3 regions of the Streptacidiphilus jeojiensis genome follow, and region 1 is predicted to be linked to each of the others. Evidence: riboswitches for the same ligand, from Rfam matches in the RefSeq annotation. Region 1 holds a riboswitch; each other region holds the start of a gene.

Region 1 (7,382 bases):
GGGCACCATAGCCCCCCGGCGCGGCCGCCGCCTCGGCCTGATCCCGACCTCCCGCACCGCGCTCGCGGACCCGTCCGAACGCGACGGGCTGATCGCCCGGCTGTCGCTGCTCGCGACCGAGGACGAGCCCTTCGCGGCGCTGGCCCACCGGGCCGGCCTCACCCCGCTGCTGTTCCCGGGCCCCGAGCAGGAGGAGCTCCGTGAGTCGATCGCCGAGACCACCCGCTCCCTGAGCGAGGCACTGCCGGCAGCCGCGGACCCGGAGGTGCTCGCCGACCCGGACACCGCCGTCCGCACGGTGCTCCGCCAGGTCCGCGACGCGGTGGTGCAGCTGCGCACGGCCGGCCCGAAGAAGCGCGGCGGCTACGACTCGTTGTCGCACAACTCGCCGGGCGACTCCACCACCAGCATCGCCGGCCTCGGCGGCGGAGGCATCTGATCCGACGCCGACGGCGAGGGCGCGGCCACCAGGGGCCGCGCCCTCGCCGTCAACGGACCGAGGACTGGGAACTGCTGCTGACGGCTGGTCAGCCGACCATGTCCTCGAGTCGCTTGCCCTTGGTCTCCTTCACGAACTTGGCCACGAAGGGGATCGAGAGGGCGGCGAAGACCGTGTAGATGACGTAGGTCGTGGTGAGGTTCCAGCCCGCGAGGCTCGGGAAGGTCGCGGTGATCACCCAGTTGGCGATCCAGTTGGCTGCGGCGCCGACACCCAGCGCGGCGGCGCGGATCCGGTTCGGGAACATCTCGCCGAGCATGACCCAGACCACGACGCCCCAGGACATCGCGAAGAAGAAGACGAACGCGTGGGCGGCGATCAGCGCCACCATGCCCTGGCCGTGCGGCAGCGTCTCCCCGGACTTGGCCGAGAACGCCCAGGCCTCAAAGGCCAGCGAGACGGCCATGCCGGAGGAGCCGATCAGGGCGAGCGCCCGGCGTCCGATCCGGTCGACCAGGATCATCGCGACGACGGTACCGACGATGTTCACGATCGAGGTGGTGAACGAGTAGAGGAAGGACGAGCTCGGGTCGATGCCGACCGACTGCCACAGCGTGTTCGAGTAGTAGAAGGCGACGTTGATGCCGACCAGCTGCTGGAACACGGCCAGGCCGATGCCGACCCAGACGATCGGCTTGAAGCCGAAGCGGGCCCCGAGCAGGTCCTTGAAGGTGGACTGGTGCTCGGACTCCATGCCGGCGCGGATCTCGGCGACCCGGGCGTCCAGGTCCCGGCTCTCGCCCTCGACCTCGGCGATGACGGCCTTGGCGCGGTCGGTCTTGCCGACCGAGATCAGGAAGCGCGGGGACTCGGGGATGGCGAACGACAGCAGCCCGTAGACCACGGCCGGGACCACCATCACGCCGAGCATGACCTGCCAGGCCTCCAGGCCCAGCAGGTGGCCGCGGTCGTTGCCGCCGGCGGCGTTGAGCAGGCCCCAGTTGACGAGCTGGGAGATGGCGATGCCGATGACGATGGCTGCCTGCTGGAACGAGGCCAGCCGGCCGCGGTAGGCCGGCGGCGCGACCTCGGCTATGTAGGCGGGGCCGATGACGGAGGCCATGCCGATGCCGAAGCCGCCGATGACGCGCCACAGCGCGAGGTCCCACACGGCGAAGGAGAGCGCCGAGCCGACGGCGCTGACGGTGAACAGCACGGCGGCGATCTGCATGACGCGGATGCGCCCGATCCGGTCCGCGACCCGCCCGGCCACGGCGGCGCCGATGGCGCAGCCGATCAGCGCGATGGCGACGACCTGGGCCAGCTCGGCGGAGCCGATGCCGTACTTGCTCTGGATCGCACCGGTGGCGCCGTTGATGACGGAGCTGTCGTAGCCGAAGAGGAAGCCGCCCATGGCAGCGGCGGCGGTGATGAAGATGACGTGGCCCAGACTGTCGCCGGCGCTGCGAGGGGGCCTGGCGGACGTGGGCAGGGTGGTGCTGGTCACTGCGGTGCTCCTTGGCGTCCGGCATCCTCGCCGGACTTGAAGGCTGTGGCTTGAAGACTTTGGTCAACCAGCTGAGAATATGCCTTCAAGATGTGAAGTCAAAGTGACCTAAATTCGGGCAGGTGGGAGTACATGACACGTCACAAGTTGAACAAAACGCGCTCCGCCGCGTCCACCGTCTGTTCCAGCAGCACCGCGATCGTCATCGGGCCGACTCCGCCGGGGACCGGGGTGACCAGGGCGGCTCGTTCCATCGCGCCGGCGAAGTCGACGTCGCCCACGTTGCCGGGGTTGTAGCCGGCGTCGACGACGACGGCGCCGGGCTTGAGGTCGCGGCCCTTGATGAACTCGGGCCTGCCGACGGCGGCCACCACGATGTCGGCGGCGGCCAGGTGCGAGGCCAGGTCGACGGTCCGGGAGTGGCAGTAGGTGACGGTGGCGTCGCGGGCCAGCAGCAGCATGCCCATCGGCTTGCCCAGGATCGGGCTGCGGCCCACCACGACGGCCTGACGGCCGCTCAGTTCCACGCCGTGGGCGTCGAGGAGACGGATGATGCCGCCCGGGGTGCAGGAGGCGAAGCCGGGCTCGCCGAAGGCCATGGCGGCGAAGGAGTGCATGGTGACGCCGTCGACGTCCTTGGCCGGGGCGATGGCCTCGAAGGCGGCCCGCTCGTCGATGTGCGCGGGGACCGGGTGCTGCAGCAGGATGCCGTGCACGCCGGGGTCGTCGGAGAGCGCTCGCACCGCGGCGACCAGCTCCGCCGTCGTGGTCTCGGCGGGCAGCCGGACCAGGCGGGAGTCGATCCCCGCCTTGGCGGAGCGGTTGCGCTTCATGGTGACGTAGGTGACCGAGGCCGGGTCGTCGCCGACCAGGACGGTGGCGAGGGCGGGCCGGACGCCGTGCTCCTCGAACAGGGACTGCGCCCGCCGGGCGCAGCGTTCGACGATCTGCCGGGCGAGGGCGGTACCGGACATGAGCTGGGCGGACATGGGCGGATCCCGGTGCTGGAAGGGTGTGCCCAGGCGCGCGGCTTCGCTCCGAAGGCGGGTCGCTCCCCGGTGGTGGTCCACCCAAGCGCCAGTTACGGCCCGCCCGGGAAGCATAGGTCATCCGCCTCGCGGGCCCGGGGGCCTCACGCGATCCGGCGCGGCAGGTCGCTGACCCGCAGCGGGTGGTCGTGGTGGATCGGGCCGCTGTGGCTGCTGAGCGGCAGGCAGGTGCCGCCGCGGCGGTGGGCGACGATCTCGGCGGCGACGGCGACCGCCGTCTCCTCCGGGGTGCGGGCGCCGAGGTCCAGCCCGATGGGGGAGCGCAGCCGGTTCAGCTCGACCTCGGTCAGGCCGGCCTCGCGCAGCCGGTCCAGCCGCTCCAGGTGGGTGCGGCGCGACCCCATCGCGCCGACGAAGCCCAGCGGCAGCCGCAGCGCCCGCTCCAGCAGCGGGATGTCGAACTTGGCGTCGTGCGTCAGCACGCACAGCGCGGTGCGGCCGTCCACCCGTCCGGCGGCGACCTCGGCGTCCAGGTAGCGGTGCGGCCAGTCGACGACGACGGCGTCGGCGCTGGGGAAGCGGCGCTCGGTGGCGAAGACCGGCCGGGCGTCGCAGACGGTGACGTGGTAACCGAGGAAGCCGCCGATGCGGGCGACCGCCGCGGCGAAGTCGATGGCCCCGAAGACGATCATCCGGGGGGCGGGGACGTGCGACTCGACGAAGAAGGTGACGGTCCGTTCGGAGTCGGCATCGGTCTCCGCCGAGGTGGCGTCGGGGGTGCACGGCCGGCCGTCCAGGGCCAGGGTGAACTGCCCGGTGCGCCCGGCGTCCAGCATGGCCCGGCCGTGGGTGGCGGCGGCCCGTTCCAGCGCCGGGTACCGGCCGAGGGTGCCGTGGTGGGTGTCGCCGGTGACGGCCAGGGCGGAGCCGAGCAGGGCGGCCGGTCCGGCGACGGCGCGGACCAGGGCCACCGGGGTGCCCGAGTGGATGTGGGCGAGGGCGGCGTCCAGCCCCTCCGAGGCGCCGGGGACGACCGGCTGGACGAAGACGTCGATGATGCCGCCGCAGGTCAGACCGACGGCGAAGGCGTCCTCGTCCGAGAAGCCGAAGCGGTGCAGCTCCGGCTTCCCGGACGCGAGCGCGGACTGGCACAGCTCGTAGACCGCCCCCTCCACGCATCCCCCCGACACGCTGCCGACGGCCTCGCCGTCGCTGTCCACGGCCAGCGCCGCCCCGGGATCGCGCGGGGCGCTCCCGGAGACGGACACCACGGTGGCCACGGCGAAGGAGCGACCCGCTGCATGCCAGGCGTCGAGCTGCTCGGCGATGTCCTGCATGGGTGGCTCCTTCGGAACGTGGAGGGGGATGGGGGGAGGAGGGCCGGCTAGTGGATGCCGAGCCAGGCCTTCAGCGGGTGCAGGGCGAAGAAGACGACGAACACCAGCGAGAGCGACCACATCAGTACGCCGGGCTCGCGCCACTTGCCCGCGCCGGCCTTGATGACCACGTAGGAGATGACACCGGCGCCGACACCCGCGGTGATCGAGTAGGTGAACGGCATCAGCGCGATGGTGAGGAAGGCCGGGATGGCCACCTCCCGGTCGCCCCAGTCGATGTGGCGGGCCTGGGTGAGCATCATCGAGCCGATCACGACCAGGGCGGCCGCGGCGACCTGGCCCGGGACCATGCCCGCCAGCGGGGTGAAGAAGAGCATGAAGGCGAAGACCGCGCCGGTGACCACGCTGGCGAAGCCGGTCCTGGCGCCGTCGCCGACGCCGGTGGCGGACTCGATGAACACCGTCTGGCCCGAGGCGCCGGCCAGGCCGCCGATCGCGCCGCCGGCGCCGTCCACCAGCAGGGCCTTGGACAGTCCGGGCATCCGGCCCTGCTTGTCGGCCAGCCCGGCCTCGGTGCCGATGCCGATGATGGTGGCCATCGCGTCGAAGAAGCCGGCCAGGACCAGGGTGAAGACCGCGAAGCCCGCGCTCAGCGCGCCCATGCCGTGCGAGCCGAAGGCGCCGAACAGGTCGATGTGGCCGAAGAGCCCGAAGTTCGGGGCGGAGACCGGGTTGCCGGGCCACTTGGGCACGGACAGGCCCCAGGTGCTGGCCGGCAGGTTCAGCGCCGCCTGCAGGATCAGCGAGAGCACGGTGCCGATGGCGATGCCGATCAGGATCGCGCCGCGGACCTTGCGGACCTGGAGCACGAAGATCGACAGCAGCGTGATCGCGAAGATCAGCACCGGCCAGCCGGTCAGGTTGCCGATGGAGCCGAGCTGGACCGGGGTGTCGGAGTGCGCCGCGTCCGGGACGCGGGTCACGAATCCGGCGTTGACCAGGCCGATCAGTGCGATGAACAGCCCGATGCCGATGGTGATCGCGTGCTTGATCGCCAGCGGGATGCCGTTCATGATCATCTCTCGGAGTCCGGAGACGACCATGATCACGATCAGCGCGCCGTAGATCACGCAGAGGCCCATCGCCTGCGGCCAGGTGACGTGCGGGGCCATCACGGCGGCGAGGGTGTTGGAGACGCTGAGCCCGGCCGCCGCGGCGAGCGGGGCGTTGCCGACCACGCCGAGCAGGATGGTGGTGACCGCCGCCGCCAGGGCGGTGGCGGTGGTGACCTGAGCGTGGTTCAGATGGGCGCCGTTGACGTCCGCGACCGAGAGGATGATCGGGTTCAACAGCAGGATGTAGGCCATCGCCATGAAGGTGGTGAGGCCGCCGCGGATCTCGTTGCCGATGGACGAGCCACGGGCGCTGATCTTGAAATAGGCGTCCAGCGCGTTCTTCGGCGCGGGATGGGCCGACGACGGGGACGGGGACGAGGTGGCGTCCGCGTCGGTCTCGGCGGTAACTCTGGATTCCGTGGGGATCTGGGTCACGGGTTCCACTCCCAAGGTTCATAGGGGGTTGGGGTGGGGCTCGCGGCCGGCCTGATGGCCCGTCTGGTAGGGGAACAGGGGACGGTGCGGCTCGCAGGTGGTGCTGTCCGTCCGTACGGCTCCGGCGAGAGCGGTGTACGGGCGGTGGTGCTGATCCGGTCGTGCGCCTGGTGGTTCATGCCTGTACCTCGGTACTGCGGCTCGGTACTGCGGTGGTGCGGATACTGCGGCTACTGCGGTGGTGCAACCCCGGGGCGGATCTGTGGGAAGACAGGACGGCCGCCCCGGGGAGGTTCATGACGGACCCTCAGGTCCCGGTGATGTGTTCCGGACGGACCGGCACCCGGTTCAGGGCCAGGCCGGTCGCGGCGCGGATGGCCGAGACGATGGCCGGCGTGGAGGAGAGGGTGGGGGCCTCGCCGACGCCGCGCAGCCCGTACGGGGCGTTGGGGTCGGCCAGTTCCATGATCTCGACCGGCTGCGGCGGGGTGTCCAGGATGGTGGGGATCAGGTAGTCGGTGAAGGAGGGATTGCGCACCTTCCCGTCCTTGGTGATGATCTCCTCCATCACGGCCAGGCCCAGGCCCTGGGTGGAGCCGCCCTGGATCTGGCCGATCACCGACAGCGGGTTCAGCGCCTTGCCGACGTCCTGGGCGGCGGCCAGCTCGACCACCTTCACCAGGCCCAGCTCCACGTCCACGTCCACTACCGCGCGGTGCGCGCAGAAGGTGTACTGGACGTGGCCGAAGCCCTGCCCGGTCTCCTTGTCGAAGGGGACGGTGGGCCGGTGGTGGTGCTCGCGGGTCAGGTCGATCGCCTGGTCGCCGAGCAGGTCCACCATGGAAATCAGCACGCCGGCCGAGGCGGAGACGACCTTGCCGCCGATCAGCGAAAGGTCGTTGTAGGTCCAGCCGTAGCGCGAACGCCCCAGGTTGAACAGCTCGTTGCGGACCGCCTCGGCGGCCAGCTTCACCGCGCCGCCGGTCATGTAGGTCTGCCGGGAGGCGGAGGTGGAGCCCGCCGAGCCGACCTCGGTGTTGGCCGGGTGGATGGTGACCTGCTCCACGCCCAGCTCGGTGCGGGCGATCTGGCCGTGCACGGTGACGCCGCCCTGGCCGACCTCGGCCATCGCGGTGTGCACCATGGCGACCGGCTCGCCGCCGATGACCTCGAGACGGACCCGGGCGGTGGAGTAGTCGTCGAAGCCCTCGGAGAAGCCGACGTTCTTCAGGCCCACCGCGTAGCCCACGCCGCGGACGATGCCCTCGCCGTGCGAGGTGTTCGACAGCGCGCCGGGCAGCTCGCGGATGTCCAGGTGGTGCTCGGTGTCCAGCGGCGGCGGCAGCGGCAGGTCCTTGACCTTCTGCAGCAGCTCGGCCACCGGCGCCGGGGCGTCGATGACCTGACCGGTCGGCAGGTGCGAGCCCTGCGAGACGGCGTTCAGCTGGCGCAGCTCCACCGGGTCCATGCCCAGCTCCGCGGCCAGCCGGTCCAGCTGGGTCTCGTAGGCGAAGCAGGCCTGGACCGCGCCGAAGCCGCGCATCGCGCCGCAGGACGGGT
Region 2 (7,382 bases), on a different contig from region 1:
GCAGGTCGGCCGGTGAGGAGTCGAGGTCGGCGAGGGTCTGCCCGGCAGTGCGCAGGCGGCCCATGAGGGCGGCGGCGTGTACGCCGTGTCCGACGACGTCGCCGATCACGAGGGCGACGCGGCCGCCCGAGAGTGGGATCACGTCGAACCAGTCGCCGCCGACACCGGCCGCGGTGTCGGCCGGCACGTACCGGTGGGCTATGTGCAGTGCGGGTACGGCGGCCATGTGCTGGGGCAGTAGCTCGCGCTGCAGGGTCAGGGCCACGTCGCGGGCGCGGGTGAGGCGTTGTTCGCGAGCTCGGGACTGGGCGATCATGACTCCCACGATGGAGAAGCCGGCCACCAGGCCCACCTTGATCAACCATACGTCCAGCGCCTCGGTGCGCTCGTAGTGCAGCAGCACGTACACCACCAGGCTCAGGGCCCCCAGCACCGCGGTGGTGTAGGTCGAATAGACAGTGGCGGCCAGCAGCGGCACTGCGGCCAGCAGCAGTCCGTAGTGGTACGTCGGCGGCGCGAGGAGCACCGCCACGGTGGACCCCGCCAGCACTACGACCGGCAGGACGCTGAGGACTGGCCGCCATCGACGCCCGACGACGGGGACAACCGCAGCAGAACCCATACACTCACCGGCTTCTCAGGGGGCAACCGAAATCGCGGATGCCCGAGCTCGCCTCCCAGCCCGCCATACGGCGCACCAGACGTGGCCCACGCACCAGACATGCCAGCGTATTCCTGCTGCATCGCAGCTCACCGCCTCACCGCGGCCCACCTGGTCAGCGTACGCGATAGTAGAAAACGCATTCGTTTGCGCGGCCAGTGAGCCGTACCTAAGGGGCTTTGACGCTACTGGCTGTCTCGGCCCGATCACCTTATGCATTGTCGTGAAGCGTGCTCCACGGCCGTGGCTCTTGCCCCGCCAGCACTGAATTCGTTCAGCGTGCTCACTCGTCAGGACCCGTTCCACCGCCTGCACGCTGCCACCACTTCCAGCAACGCCCGGTACTCCGGGTCAGCCGAGTCTCGGACCGGTGTTCCTTCGAGGACGCGCTGCTTGAGCCAGGCGACCAACTGAACCCTGATCTCGAACGGCACGATCGGCTTGCCCCAAACCTGCGAGAAGGTCTCGACCGGCGTCTCCAAGGCCCAGTCCAGCGCTGTGATGGCGTCGGTGAATGTCTGAGCCGTTGCGTCCCCGTTCAGGTAGGCCAGGCCGTTGAGAACACCCTGAGTGTGCTTGCAGACCTCCTTGCAGATCCTGCGGACGCGGAGTTGCACGTTGAAGAAGAAGGCGGCCGCAGAGAAGCCCAGCGTGAGGTAGACGCTGATGGGGACCGTTGTCAACGCGGCGCGAAGCGCAAGCGCCGCTCCGAAGGCGAAGAGCAGCATGAATCCGCTGTGGACGATCAGAGCGCGGCGAATTCGCCCAGCGTAGGGGTGATCGTCCAGTGCGTACGACTGCGGCTCCATCAACGATGAAGCGGTCCGCGCTGCAACAGCCAATGAAATCGCCAGGAACCCAGCGTCGGTGCGTTCCTCGGCGAGCAAAGACAGGACGAGTGCGCATCCGAAGGACACTATGAGCAGGAGGTAGGCCCACTTGGGCGCTCGGTTGTGCAGCCAGTTCGCGCATCGGTCCCACCAGCGCGGCACAGTGAACAGCAGCGCCGTGCCCTGGACTACGAATAGGGCAACGCCCGTGCCACCGAACACGATCACGGCACGCTTCGACGGCAGGACCAGCAGCGCCACCACGAACAGCAGTGCGAACCCGAGCAGAGCCTTGCCCTGGAAGCGCTCGACCGCGGAACCTCGTGGACGGAATGCAGCCCGGGAGTTCCAGCCTCGCGCCAGTCCTTCAATCGCTCCAGCCATGACCGGTTCCTCCTCGTGAGACCCGTCGCCAGCAGGCTTGAGATCCTGGCCTGGCGTCGGTCTGCCACCTGCGCCGCGTGGATAAACGAGGCTTGAGCAAGGTCAGAGCTGCGGTGCGGGGCACAGCCAGGACGGTGAGGCCGCTCAAACCACCGCTCGTACCGGCCGTACCCTCTGCGGTCGACCACCCAGCGACGGTGGCCACCAACCGGAATCCGCCGGAATCCCGGAACTCATCCAGGCGGTGAAGCGTGGATGCGGCTGCTGTTGTAGCACAGAACGTCAGCCGAATCCTCTCCCTGAACGAGTGCTGGGCAGGCCCAGGGGCGGTCGTGAGGCAGCTCGGCAGAACCCGGGGCACCGGACCACCGACCGGGTGCGTCATTCCTTCGCTTGGCTTGTGAGCCGGCTCGCGGTTGCGGCAGTCACGACGCCCCGACCCGCGCTTTTGGCGTCGATCAGCTCACGCCCTGGGCCCCGTGGACACCCGGCAAGACGGCTCCGCAGCCAGACGCCATCGTCTACCCAGCTGAACGATCATTCTCGGATAGGAACTCAGTGAGGTGGCGCACGATGAGTCGGGTGAGTTCGTTGGTGATCGTGTCGCGGCCGACGGTCGGGGGGCCAGGACGTAGCCGACAGTCACGGACTCGACGGTGCGCACCAGAATCCAGGCGGTGGATTCCACCGGTTCCGCTGTGGATCGGTACTGGGACAGGAGTGCGGTGGTGACTAGTGCTCTGACCGGGATGGTTCACCGGGTTGCCGACACACCCGACTTGTGGGCTTCCAGGCGGATGGTCTTGAGCTCCCCACCGCGTGGGGTGGGGAGCTCGATCTTGGTCCTCAGTGGTGGAAGAGCCTGAGTCCGGTGCGGGTGAGGGTGATCTGATGCTCGCGGCAGGCGTCCTCGACTTCCGTGGACCGGATTGATCCGCCCGGTTCGGCGATGTAGGCGACGCCGTGCTGGTGGGCGTGGTCGACGTTGTCGCGGAACGGCAACGCGCCGTCCGAGACGAATGCCACCTCTGCCAGGCTCCCGAGCCACTGCGTGCGCTGCTCGTCCGTCAGCTCGGGTGCGGGTGCGGACAGGGCTGTCGACAGGCGTGTGCTCTCGTCCGGGGTGAGGTCGCCCTCGATGAAGCGGATCTGCCAGTTGATTCGGTCCTGGCGCCGGGTGTCCGGCTGGAAGGCGAGTGCACGGACAGCCGGGTGGCGTCGCAGCCACCAGGTATCGGTCTTCGCGCCGGCCAAGCGGGTGCAGTCCACGCGAGACTGCTGGCCGGCACCGATCCCCAGAGTCACCCCACCACGCAGGTAGCACACGGAGTTGGACTGCGTGTAGCGCAGGACCGCCAGGCCCAGCAGGAGATCCTCGGCTGCCGTGGTCGGCAGCGTGCCGCATACGACGTTGTCCAGCAGAGCGGTGGACAGCGTCACCTCGTCGCGCCGCTGGGACAGCCGCAGGCCGAACACCTCCCGTGTCTCGTACTGCGGGGGCGCGAACGCTTGGTCCGCTTCCATGACCAGGAAGCGGCCGTTCTTCTTCTTGCTGAGCGTTGTGACGGTGCCGGGAGCGTAGCCGGGGGCGATGACGCCGTCGCAGACCACGCGGGACAGCAGTTCGGCGAGCTCGGTGTCGACCGGGTGCGACACCGCGGCGAAGTCGCCGTAGGAGGACTTCGGATCGGCGTCGCGAGCACGCAGATATGCGCTGGTGATCGCGCCGACGCTGTCGCGGTCGATGCTGTAGAGCTCGGCGGTGACGTCATCGACGGGGCCGGCCACGGCCGCACCGGCGGGCGAGACGTGCTTGAAGGAGGCAGCAGCCGGCCGGTTCAGGACCCGGCTCGCCTCCAGCGCCAGCTGCCAACTGTTGAGTGCGTCCAGCATGTTGATGTAGGACGGGCTGCCCTGCAGCACCCGGACCGGCCATCGGCCGAGCTGCACCGGCACGGTAGTCGCCGCCTCCTGCTGCGGGTTGATCCCATAGCGCAGATCCACGTCATAGCCTCCTGTGTCAGCGGGACATCACTGACGCAGGCGCCCAGGCGGTCGACGCTCACGCGGGAAATCGGCCGCTCCCCGGTGGATCTCCACCTTCGCCAGTTGCGACCGGACACGATGCTACCCGCAGGAGCGCGCACATCGTTGCGCCGGTCATGCCGCCAGCGCCAGCGGGCGTCCGCCCCACCGCACGCCCTTCTCACTACGGATGCGGGGCGCTCCTTACGTTGGGCGGCCAGGACGTCGGGATGGCGGGCGTTGGCGTTGCGCCAACGCAGGTAGGCGTGCAGCTCGCGGGTCTGGACCGTATGGTTCGGGTGGCTGGAGTTCGCGAGGGTGAACTGCCGTAGAGGGCCAAAGTGCGCTTCGATCGGGTTGGCCCAGGAGGCGTTGGTCGGTGTGAAGCACAGGTGGACGTTGTTGTTTCGGGCCCAGCGGCGGATCTTCTTGCCGTTGTGGGCGGAGAGGTTGTCCAGGATCACGTAGACCGGGGCGCCGTCGGGGCGGGCGGCCCGGATCGAGCGGAGGGCGGCGAGGCTGTTCGCGGCTCCCTTGCGGCGTCGGTTGACGCCCCAGAGGGTGTCGTCGCCGATCGAGTAGCAGCCGTGGAAGTAGGTGTGTCGTTGCTTCCGCAAAACTAACCCCCAGGTGATTCCTGGGTTCTAAAGCTTGTCGCAACATCCGTGATCATGATGGGTGTGTTGATGGGCATACGAGGTCGCAAGCGTCGACTTGATCTGGAGGCCGAGTACTGGCGCCTGCTGCAGTCGGGGGTGGGCACGGTCGAGGCGTGCAAGCTGGTCGGAATCGGCAGGAAGACCGGCTACCGGTGGCGGGCGGAGAACGGAGGTCTGCCACCCGAGCGGATGCCGGAGACCGAGCACTCGGGCCGCTACCTGTCGCTGCTGGAGCGCAAGCGCATCGCGACGCTGCGCGAACGCGGTCTGACCATGACGGAGATCGCGTCCCGGATCGGCCGGTCGACCTCGACGGTGAGCCGCGAACTGCGCCGCAACATGCTCGAACACGACAAGGGCGTCTACGACGCCGACATGGCCCACCACCGCTCCCGCGAGCGAGCCTGCCGCCCGAGCCGGCCGAAGCTGCAGACCGACACCGAACTGCGCGCCGAGGTCCAGGCCAGGCTCGATCTCGAATGGAGCCCGGAACAGATCGCCGCCCACCTGCGCATCCTGTGGCCGGACCAGCCCGACCGACACCTGTGCCACGAGACCATCTACCGGGCCCTCTACCAGGGTGCCAAGGACGCTCTGAGCAGAACACTCACCAAGAAGCTGCGGACCGGACGGGCCCTGCGCAAGCGCCGTCGCAGCGGCGGCGCACGGGCACAGCGGTTCCAGACGCCAGCCAGGCTCATCCACGATCGCCCCGTAGTGGTCGAGCTGCGCGAGCGCGTCGGCGACTGGGAAGGCGACCTCGTCGTCGGCCGCGGCAACAGGTCCGCCGTCGCCACCCGGGTCGACCGCCGCACCCGTCTGCTGCGGCTGATTCCACTGCCCGACGGCCACGATTTCGCCAGAGTCTGCGACGCCATCACGGCCGCGATGGCCCCCTTCCCGGCCAGCGCAAGGATGACGCTGACGTGGGACCCGGGCAGCGAGATGTCCCGTCACTACGAACTGGCGCCCCTGTTCCGAGACGGCGTGTTCTTCGCCTATCCGGCCAGCCCCTGGCAGCGCGGCACGAACGAGAACACGAACGGACTGCTGCGGCAGTACCTGCCGAAGGGCACAGACCTGTCCGTGCACACCGCCGAAGAGCTACGCGCGATCGAGGAACGGCTCAACAGCCGACCCCGAAAAACCCTGGGATGGCGAACTCCCGTCCATGCGTTCGCCGCCGCTCTGACAGCATGAGACCAGCAACGTTGCGACGATCATGCGAATCCGCCCTTCGGTAACAGCGACCAGCGCGACCCCGAACGAGGCCCTCGCCGGTAGGACCGCGAACTGGGTATACCGACCGGCTTTCGTGCCCAGGCCGGTGCGGTGACGGGGAGACTATCCGTACGATCGTGTGTCGATCTTCGAAGCACGGCTGAGCGCTGAGGTTCACGAGCCGCCCCTCGGGAGTGTCATCGGCTACCTGTGGGCTTGATTCGGTTTGACGGACACCTGGGATCAGGGGCTTCGGTCCCGGAGAGAAGATGTCCATCGTGGAGTGCATGGGGAAGATGAAGCCGCGCCCTCGCCGCTCATTCGCGCCAGAGTTCAAGGCCGAGATCGTCGAGCTGTGCCGCCGGGGTGACCGCTCGGTCGGTCAGATCGCCAAGGACTTCGACCTGACTTGTCCACCTGGTTCAGTGTCTTGGCCGCCCACGCGCGGTCACCGGTGTCCAGGGTGGTGTCGTCGGCAAGGCGACCCAACAGGACCAGACTGGCTTCCTTGTCGACCCGGATCAGTGTCTCGGCCGCCCAGGCGCGGTCGCCGCTGTCCAGGGTGATGTCGGAGGCGAGGCGGGCCAGGTGGGCCGCGCCGGCTTCCTTGTCCACCCGGGCCAGTGCCTCCGCCGCCCTCAGTCGGTAGCCGTGGTACAGGGCGGTGTCGTCGGCAAGGCGAATCAGCTGGGCCGCACCGGCTTCGCTGTCCACCCGGGCCAGTGCCTCCGCCGCCTGCACCCGGAAATCGTGGTAGACGGTGGTGCCGCCGGCAAGGCGATTCAACTGGGCTGCGCTGGCCTCCCTGTTCACTCGGGCCAGCTGGGCCGCACCCGCTTCCCTGTCCACCCGGGCTAGTGCCTCCGCCGCCTGCACCCGGTAGCCGTGGTACAGAGTGGTGTCGTCGGCGAGGCGGGCCAGGTGGGCCGCACCCGCTTCCCTGTCCACCTGGGCCAGTGCCTCCGCAGCTTGCACCCGGGCATCGTGGTACAGAGTGGTGTCACCGGGGAGGCGGGCCAGGTGGGCCGCACCGGCTTTCCTGTCCACCTGGGCCAGTGCCTCCGCGGCCCTCACGCGGAAGTAGTCGTTCAGGGTGGTGTCGGCGGCATCGCGCGCGAGGTGGGCAGCTGCGAGGTGGGCAGGGAGGCTGGTCCTCAGGTTCACCTGTGTGGTGAGGAATCTGCAGGCTCTTTCTCCTCCGGCTGCGGTGAGTTCCTCCACATAGCGGATGGTCTCGGTTGCGATGCGATCTTGGGGGGCCAGGAGCCCGTCGAGGAGGAAGCCGAGGTAGGAGTCGTCCAGGTCGGGCGCTTTCCGGCGACGACCAGTCGGAATGCCGGCGGAGGCGATCAGTTCCTGCAGGAGCTGGGCGCGGGACTGCTCGTCGCGGGTGGCATGGCGGGCGGCGTGGAATTCGAGGAGGGTCTGGTGCAGGAAGTCGAAGTCGTCCGCGTGCTGGGCCACAATGCCAGTGGGCCGCAGAAGATCGCTCAGGAATGATTCCCAGAGGTGCGCATTGACCTTTGGCGGGCGGCTGGCGTGCAGGTGTGAGGCCAGTATCTCGATGGCGTGCGCAGTACCGGCGTTGATCCTTTCGTAGGC
Region 3 (7,382 bases), on a different contig from region 1:
GCGGTGCAGTTTAGGCGGCGGAGCGGAAGGCCCGCGCCCCGACAGGGGCGCGGGGAACTGCGCGAACAGCGACCCGCTACGGACGGAGGGCCGACAGCCCCGGGGCCGGATACGCCCGCATCAGCTCAGCGACCTCGGCCCGCACCTTGGTGACGACCTCCCCGTCCCCCGTCACCACCCGATCGATCCACTCCGCCACCTGCGGCATCGCGTCCGCCCCGATCCCCCGCGAGGTCAGCGACGGAGTCCCGATGCGGATGCCGGACGGGTCGAACGGCTTCCTGGTGTCATAGGGCACGCTGTTGTAGTTGACCACGATCCCGGCCCGGTCCAGCGCCTTGGCCGCCACCTTGCCGGGCACCCCCTTGCTGCTCAGGTCGATCAGCAGCAGATGGTTGTCGGTCCCGCCGGAGACCAGGTCGAACCCCCTCGCGGCGAGCTCCTCCCCCAGCGCACGCGCATTGCTGACGACCTGTCGGGCGTACCCGCGGAACTCCTCGCCGGAGGCCTCCCGCAGGGCGACCGCGATGGCCGCGGTGGTCTGGTTGTGCGGCCCGCCCTGCAGCCCGGGGAAGACCGCCCGGTCCAGCGCCCGGGCGTGCTCCTCGGTGGACATCAGCATCGCGCCCCGGGGCCCGCGCAGCGTCTTGTGGGTGGTGGTGGAGATGACGTCCGCGTACCCGACCGGCGACGGGTGGGCACCGCCCGCGACCAGCCCGGCGATGTGCGCGATGTCCGCGACCAGCACCGCGCCGACCTCGCGGGCGATCTCCGCGAACGCGGGGAAGTCGATGGTGCGCGGCACCGCCGTGCCCCCGCAGAAGATCACCTTGGGCCGCTCCTTGAGCGCCAGCTCCCGCACCTGGTCCAGGTCGGTCCGCCCGCGCGTCTCAGAGTCGCCGTCCCGGCGGACCCCGTACTGCACGCCGCGGAACCAGGAGCCGGTGGCGGAGACGCCCCAGCCGTGGGTGAGGTGGCCGCCCATCGGCAGCGCCATGCCCAGCACGGTGTCGCCGGGCTTGAGGAAGGCCAGGTAGACGGCGAGGTTGGCGGGCGAGCCGGAGTAGGGCTGGACATTGGCGTGCTCCACGCCGAACAGCGCCTTGGCCCGCTCGATCGCCAGCGTCTCGACCTGGTCGATGTTCTGCTGGCCCTCGTAGTAGCGCTTGCCGGGGTAGCCCTCGGAGTACTTGTTCTGCAGCACCGTGCCGGAGGCTTCCAGCACCGCGGCGGAGACGTAGTTCTCACTGGGGATCAGTCGCAGCGTGTCGGCCTGCAGCCGCTCCTCGGCGGCGACCAGGGCGGCGATCTCGGGGTCCGTGCTCTGCAACGCGCTCATGCGGCGTCCTCCGGGTCGTCCATCGAATGGTGACCCGGGTGCCCAGGCGTACGGCACTCCGGCGGCGGTGCTCCGTCGCTCCCTCGTGGTTGCTTCCACGTGCGCCAGTCGCGACAGCCCCCACCCTAACGGGTGGGGGCTGTCGGTTGCGAAGGGGATGTGACTAGATCAGGCCGAGGCCCGCGACCGCGTCCCGCTCCTCGATGAGCTCGGCGACCGACGCGTCGATCCGGGCCCGCGAGAAGTCGTTGATGTCCAGGCCCTGGACGATCTCGAACCTGCCGTCCTTCGCGGTGACCGGGAAGGAGGAGATGATGCCCTCGGGCACGCCGTAGGAGCCGTCGGAGACCACACCGGCCGAGGTCCAGTCGCCCTCGGCGGTGCCGTTGGTCCAGGTGAAGACGTGGTCGATGGCGGCGTTGGCGGCCGAGGCGGCCGAGGAGGCGCCGCGGGCGTCGATGATGGCGGCGCCGCGCTTGGCCACGGTCGGGATGAAGAAGTCCGACAGCCAGGCGTCGTCCGAGATGGCCTTGGCCGCGTTCTCGCCGTTGACCTCGGCGTGGAAGACGTCGGGGTACTGGGTGGCGGAGTGGTTGCCCCAGATCGTCAGCTTCTTGATCTCGGAGACCGAGACGCCGAGCTTCTTGGAGAGCTGGGCCACCGCGCGGTTGTGGTCCAGGCGGGTCATCGCGGTGAAGCGGTCCGCCGGTACGTCCGGGGCGTTGCGCTGGGCGATCAGCGCGTTGGTGTTGGCCGGGTTGCCGACGACCAGGACCCGGATGTCGTCCGCGGCGTTGTCGTTGATGGCCTTGCCCTGCGGGCCGAAGATGCCGCCGTTGGCGGAGAGCAGGTCACCGCGCTCCATGCCGGCGGTGCGCGGGCGGGCGCCCACCAGCAGACCGACGTTGGCGCCCTCGAAGCCCTTGTTCGGGTCGTCGAAGATGTCGATGCCGGCCAGCAGCGGGAAGGCGCAGTCGTCGAGCTCCATCGCGGTGCCCTCGGCGGCCTTGACGCCCTGCGGGATCTCCAGCAGACGCAGCTTCACCGGCACGTCGGGGCCGAGGAGGTGGCCGGAGGCGATGCGGAACAGCAGCGCGTAGCCGATCTGTCCGGCTGCGCCGGTGACGGTGACGTTGACGGGAGTGCTGGTCATGGTTGACGTCTCCTGCTGGTGCCTTTGGGTGGTCAGGAGCTTCTTTCGAACGTCGGAGCACCTGATCGGTCTCTTGACTTCAAGAGACCGCTGACAGGCTATCCCAGGAGGGGGGTTCCTGGTGACGCCCCGGCGGACCTCCCGGGGCGTCCTTCGTCACGTTTGCCACACGCTTATGCCGGATCGGCATAAGTCCAGTTCAAGCCAGCATTTCAGACTGGGTTTCGCAACCCTGATTCCATTGGCGAAGTCAGCTGGTCGAGGTCAGATCCAAGCAAGGCCGTGGGCCGCGCACAGTTCGCGGACTCCGCCGGGCGTGTCATGGCCGGATTGCACTGGTCCCTGCACGACCAGGACGATCCCGCCCTCGCCGAACCAGGCGCCCGGCCGAGCCGCTCTCCCCTTACCAGACACCGAGGGATCGGGGTTGACTTCCGACATTTCCGCTGAATCCGGTGCGATGTTGTGCCAAGCTTATTGTCCTGATTGATGGTGAAGTATTGAGGGGGGCGCCTTATGTTCATCGCTGAGAGCAATGCGTTACCAGGCTGGCGCGGCGGCGACGGAAACGCCGCCTATCTCGACAAGACCCTGCGGTTCCAGCCGATCGAGATGCACCTCAACGAGAGTGTCAGTAGCAAGTTCCTGAAGCTTCTGCTGCTCCGGAGCTTCCTGGTGTCATTCCTCCTGTACCTGGCGGGTTTCCTGTTCGGAGTGGTACTGCTCCTCATCGGGGGCTCGGCCGTCGGCTTCGGCTGGCTGGTCTTCTGCGGCCTCGTCTCGACGGTCGTCTTCTGGGTTGTCCTGCTCTTCTCCCGCTTGCCCGAGGACATCGCCGAGTGGCGAGTGCTGCTGGCCGAGCGGTACGGCCGCCGCGACCAGGCGTACCTCGGCATCCGCCAGGTGCTGAGCACACGCGGTTTTCCGGTGGGGGTCGAGGAGAAGGACGGCCGGCTGATCCTCAGGGAGAGCAGCTACGTCGTCTACATCTCGGTCTTCACCTACGGCAGCAGCCTGTACCTCGGCTGGATGATGTGGCGATCGCGTCGGGGCTACCAGCTCATCGGCCAGTACATCCGCGACATGGTGCAGGGTCTGCAGGGCCGTAACACGATCGAGTTGCAGATCCTGCGGAGCGAGCGCGTCCGTGCCCTGCGGGAGGCCGCGCACATCGCCTGCAGGGAGGGACTGGCCGTGGCACTCTCCGACAGCGACGGAGGCTGGCCCGATCCGCAGGTGGAGCCGCAGCCCTCGTACGGCGGTGGGATTCCGGGACCCACCCCGGCACCGTACGAGGCGTACGGGCCGTACGGCTCGGTGGGGGCCCCGCCGATCCCCGTCACGCCGCCGACACCACCGTACGGAGCTCAGGACGGGCAGGGCGGGCTGCGTTGATCACCGCCCAGGACGGATTCGTCGATCTGTCGTGGGCGGGGGCGGCGTGGTGCGTCACCGGGGTCCGGCTGGAGCCGGACCCCACCATCGCCCGCAACGCCTCGGCCCTCGGTCTGCCGGAGGAGGAGCGCCGCCGTCGAGCCGTCGCGCGAGAGCGCGCCTGGCTCACCGACGCGTGGGCCCCGGACGGCCGCTGCTGGGAACTGCGCTACCGTCCCAGTGGGCGGCACGACGGCCGCCTTGACTGCGCTCTGCTGGCCCGCGCCCACGGACCCACGCCGGAGGCCGCCCGCACCGCGGCGTACCGGTTGCGCGAGCACCTCGACCGCCTGCCTTCATCGGTCCGCGCCATCCCGCTCGACACGCCCCGGCTCACCTCCTGCCTGCGGCCCTTCGAGCCGGCCGAGTCGGCCCGGCCGACCGAGATCCGTCCCCGGGTGCACTGGAGCAGGCTCGCCCGCGCGGATGCGGCCTTCCCGTACGGCCTGTACGTGGATGCGCTGGCCGCCGAGCCCATCTCCTGGGAGCCGTTGTGGACCGAACTCACCCGGATCAACGGGATGTTCACTCTCGGGATCCGCCTCGAACCGATGCCTTGGCGCCATCAGGACGCGGCGATGCTGGACCGGCTGATCACCGAGTACTCGGCGCTGGAGCGGCCCGGCCGGTTCAACCCCGCCATCGGCCGACAGGAGGCGGCCCTGCCGTTCGCCCAGCAGGCCGTCGCCCGCTACTCCCGGCTCCGACATGTGGCGTCGACCGAATGCGCGTACCGCCTCCGCGCCACCCTGGCCTGTGCGGACCAGGCCACCGATCAGTCCGCTGCCCAGGCCGCGTACCTGCTGGCCGCGGCGTTCGGCGGACCCGGCCAGGAGGGGTCGCGTGCGGTCGTGCGGCCCGTTCAGGACCTGGAGGAACGCCGGGCCGCCTGGTATGCGTTCACCCATCTGCACGACGAGTGGCTGCCCCGAACCCGCCAGCAGGAATTCCCCTACGCTTTCGGTGAGTTCGAGCGGATGCTGGCGGACCGGGTCGGCGTGCCCGAAGCCTCGGCCGTCTTCCGGCTGCCCACTGGGACCAGTGGGCACCTGCCGCTGTTCACCGTCAGCGCGCCCGCCGGAGCCACTACGGCACCCGCCACCGTGCCGCCCGGTATCGCCTCCGAATACGGACTGCCACAGCCGCCCCCGGGATTCACCGACGGAAGGACCCCATGACCCACGTCACTCTCACCTTCGACGGACCGAAGGAAGAAGCCGGCGAACTGCACCGGTCCCTCGCCGCCTGGCTGGGCATGGACGGACGGCTGGGGCGTGCCATCCGACTGGTCGAGGAGCCACCGCCGCCCGGCGCACTCGGCGGTCTTGCCGCCGCGGTCGAACTGGTCACCGCGAGCGCTCCCGTGCTCAGCGCCGCCGTCGGCGCAATCGGCTACTGGCTCGGCCAGCGCATGACCGGCAGCCCGATCAGCTTCACCGTCACCCGCGCGGACGGCAGTTCGCGAAGCTTCACCGTCGACCGCCGTGACCGGGACCTCGTCCTCGCCGAACTCGAACGGTTCGCCCGGCAGGAGAGCGCCGCTCAGACCGGCAGCCCCGGTGCCACTGCACCATGACACCTCACCCGGTCGCTCCGTCCGAGCCGGGCAACGCGCTGGCCGTGCTCGTCGGCACGGCCAGCCAGGTGCGTCCCGACGAGCTTCCGGCCGTTCCACAAGCCGCACAGAGCGTGCTCGCCCTGGGGGATGCGCTCACCGAGCCCCACGGCTGCTTCGACCACCCCGCCGGGATACGTACGATCATCGACCCACCCGACGCGAACACAGTCCTGGATGCCCTCACCCGCACCCGAACCGACGCGCCTGCGGACCGTCCACCCGATGTACTGCTCTTCTACTTCGCCGGACACGGTTTCGCTGTCGACGACGAGCGGCAACTGCGCCTGGCCCTCCCCGCGACAGTCTCCACCCGTCGCGGCGACGGACCGTCACTGCCCATCGGCGAGGTCTTCGCCGTGATGGCCAGGACCGGCGCACGACGGCCCGTCGCGATACTCGACTGCTGCTTTTCCGGACTGGCCCTGCACGCCCCGGAAGCCGCCCGCATCCATCTGCTGACCGCAGCCGGAGAGGGCTACCAAGCGGGCTTCCTGACCGGCCGCCCGGACCTGCCGACCGCGTTCACCGGTGCCCTGACGCACCTTCTGCGCGAGGGCGTGCCGGACGCGGGGCCTCATCTCGATCTCGGCACCCTCTACCGGCAACTCGCCGTCGCCATGCCCGCTGCCGACCCGCCGCGCCCGGAACCCACCCAACGGGCCGTCGACGACAGCGCCGACTTGGCCCTCGCGGTGAACCCCGCCCACGGCACCGCTCGCAGCCGCACGGGACTGCGCCGGCGTCACACATTCGCGATGAACGCCCGGACAGCAGCCCACCGGGCGGCCGACTTCGACGACCGCAACCGGGCCGCGCGGCGCCTGGACCTGGCCGTCCACGAGATGTGCGCCGTGGCCGCCGATGCGGCTGAGGCCCTGGGGCCCACCGACCCTGACACCCTGTACTACCAGGAGCTGGCGGCGGTGCTCCTCGCCGAGTCCGGTGACGTGGATGAGGCACGGACCCGGCTCGGCCGGCTCGCCGGGCAACTCGTGGGTTGCCCGGCCCACGCGGAGCGACTCGCGTCAGTACGGGCCAGCCTGACCCGCTGGGACCGGGCACGGAACTGACGGACCGGGCGACTTCGCCGACGGAATCAGCCCTGCGCCCGGCCGAAGAAGCGGGCGATGTCATTGACGAACGGCAGTGTGATCACCGGATTGGGTTCCGAGGCCAGCGCCAGCACCACGATCGCGATCCCGAGCACCCCCATGACCAGCACATCGGTGAACCGGCTGCGCACCGCCAGCATCCCCACCTCGGGGAGCGCGATCCGCAGGGCGCAGCCGAGCAGCAGCGCCGCGCCGATGGTGATCACGCCGGGCCGGAAGGCGTTGAACGAGGTCACCGCCAGCCCCACCGCGACCAGGGTAAGCACCACCACTATCGGCCACTGCCGGACCGGGACCGGATGGCTCCGATCGGCCGCGGCCGCAGACCCCTCCGGCGGGAAGGTGCCGGTGGTGGCGTCGGAGCGACGCCTGCCCGAGGAGTGCTGTGGCCGCGACGGCCGGCCCGGCCCGGACTCAGCCCGCGGCACGCTCGGCCGCCTCGACCACATTGCTCAGCAGCATCGCCCGGGTCATCGGTCCGACACCGCCCGGGTTGGGCGACAGCCAGCCGGCCACCTCGGCCACGCCGGGGTGCACGTCGCCGAGCAGCTTGCCGTTCTCGTCGCGGCTGACGCCGACGTCCAGCACGGCCGCGCCGGGGCGCACGTCCTCGGGCTTGACCAGGTGCGTCACACCGGCGGCCGCGACGATGATGTCGGCGCTGCGCAGGTGCGCGGACAGGTCGCGGGTGCCGGTGTGGGTGAGCGTGACCGTCGCGTTCTCGCT

The links. Region 1 has a riboswitch for ZMP and ZTP ahead of ABUW04_RS33900 (bifunctional 5,10-methylenetetrahydrofolate dehydrogenase/5,10-methenyltetrahydrofolate cyclohydrolase). Riboswitches for the same ligand answer to the same signal wherever they lie in the genome.
Region 2: linked by a shared signal. The riboswitch ahead of ABUW04_RS32950 (phosphoribosylaminoimidazolecarboxamide formyltransferase) and the one ahead of ABUW04_RS33900 (bifunctional 5,10-methylenetetrahydrofolate dehydrogenase/5,10-methenyltetrahydrofolate cyclohydrolase) in region 1 are both predicted to bind ZMP and ZTP.
Region 3: linked by a shared signal. The riboswitch ahead of ABUW04_RS08330 (serine hydroxymethyltransferase) and the one ahead of ABUW04_RS33900 (bifunctional 5,10-methylenetetrahydrofolate dehydrogenase/5,10-methenyltetrahydrofolate cyclohydrolase) in region 1 are both predicted to bind ZMP and ZTP.

Annotation. Positions count from the first base shown of each region.
Region 1 covers NZ_JBEUKS010000016.1:69,237-76,618, reverse strand. The annotation lists gene ABUW04_RS33910 (GOLPH3/VPS74 family protein) at 1-439, shown strand, start outside; gene ABUW04_RS33905 (sugar porter family MFS transporter) at 528-1,946, opposite strand; gene ABUW04_RS33900 (bifunctional 5,10-methylenetetrahydrofolate dehydrogenase/5,10-methenyltetrahydrofolate cyclohydrolase) at 2,087-2,935, opposite strand; ZMP/ZTP riboswitch at 2,956-3,041, opposite strand; gene ABUW04_RS33895 (XdhC family protein) at 3,079-4,272, opposite strand; gene ABUW04_RS33890 (NCS2 family permease) at 4,320-5,822, opposite strand; gene pucD (xanthine dehydrogenase subunit D) at 6,130-7,382, opposite strand, start outside.
Region 2 covers NZ_JBEUKS010000015.1:77,072-84,453, reverse strand. The annotation lists gene ABUW04_RS32960 (ATP-binding SpoIIE family protein phosphatase) at 1-532, opposite strand, end outside; gene ABUW04_RS32955 (hypothetical protein) at 952-1,875, opposite strand; gene ABUW04_RS32950 (phosphoribosylaminoimidazolecarboxamide formyltransferase) at 2,722-3,879, opposite strand; ZMP/ZTP riboswitch at 3,914-3,998, opposite strand; partial or broken gene ABUW04_RS32945 (transposase) at 4,036-4,496, opposite strand; gene ABUW04_RS32940 (IS30 family transposase) at 4,572-5,759, shown strand; gene ABUW04_RS32935 (NACHT domain-containing protein) at 6,114-7,382, opposite strand, start outside.
Region 3 covers NZ_JBEUKS010000002.1:552,552-559,933, reverse strand. The annotation lists gene ABUW04_RS08330 (serine hydroxymethyltransferase) at 77-1,339, opposite strand; ZMP/ZTP riboswitch at 1,373-1,461, opposite strand; gene ABUW04_RS08325 (malate dehydrogenase) at 1,503-2,492, opposite strand; gene ABUW04_RS08320 (hypothetical protein) at 3,009-3,887, shown strand; gene ABUW04_RS08315 (hypothetical protein) at 3,884-5,104, shown strand; gene ABUW04_RS08310 (effector-associated constant component EACC1) at 5,101-5,502, shown strand; gene ABUW04_RS08305 (hypothetical protein) at 5,499-6,614, shown strand; gene ABUW04_RS08300 (DUF3017 domain-containing protein) at 6,641-6,928, opposite strand; gene ABUW04_RS08295 (bifunctional methylenetetrahydrofolate dehydrogenase/methenyltetrahydrofolate cyclohydrolase) at 7,071-7,382, opposite strand, start outside.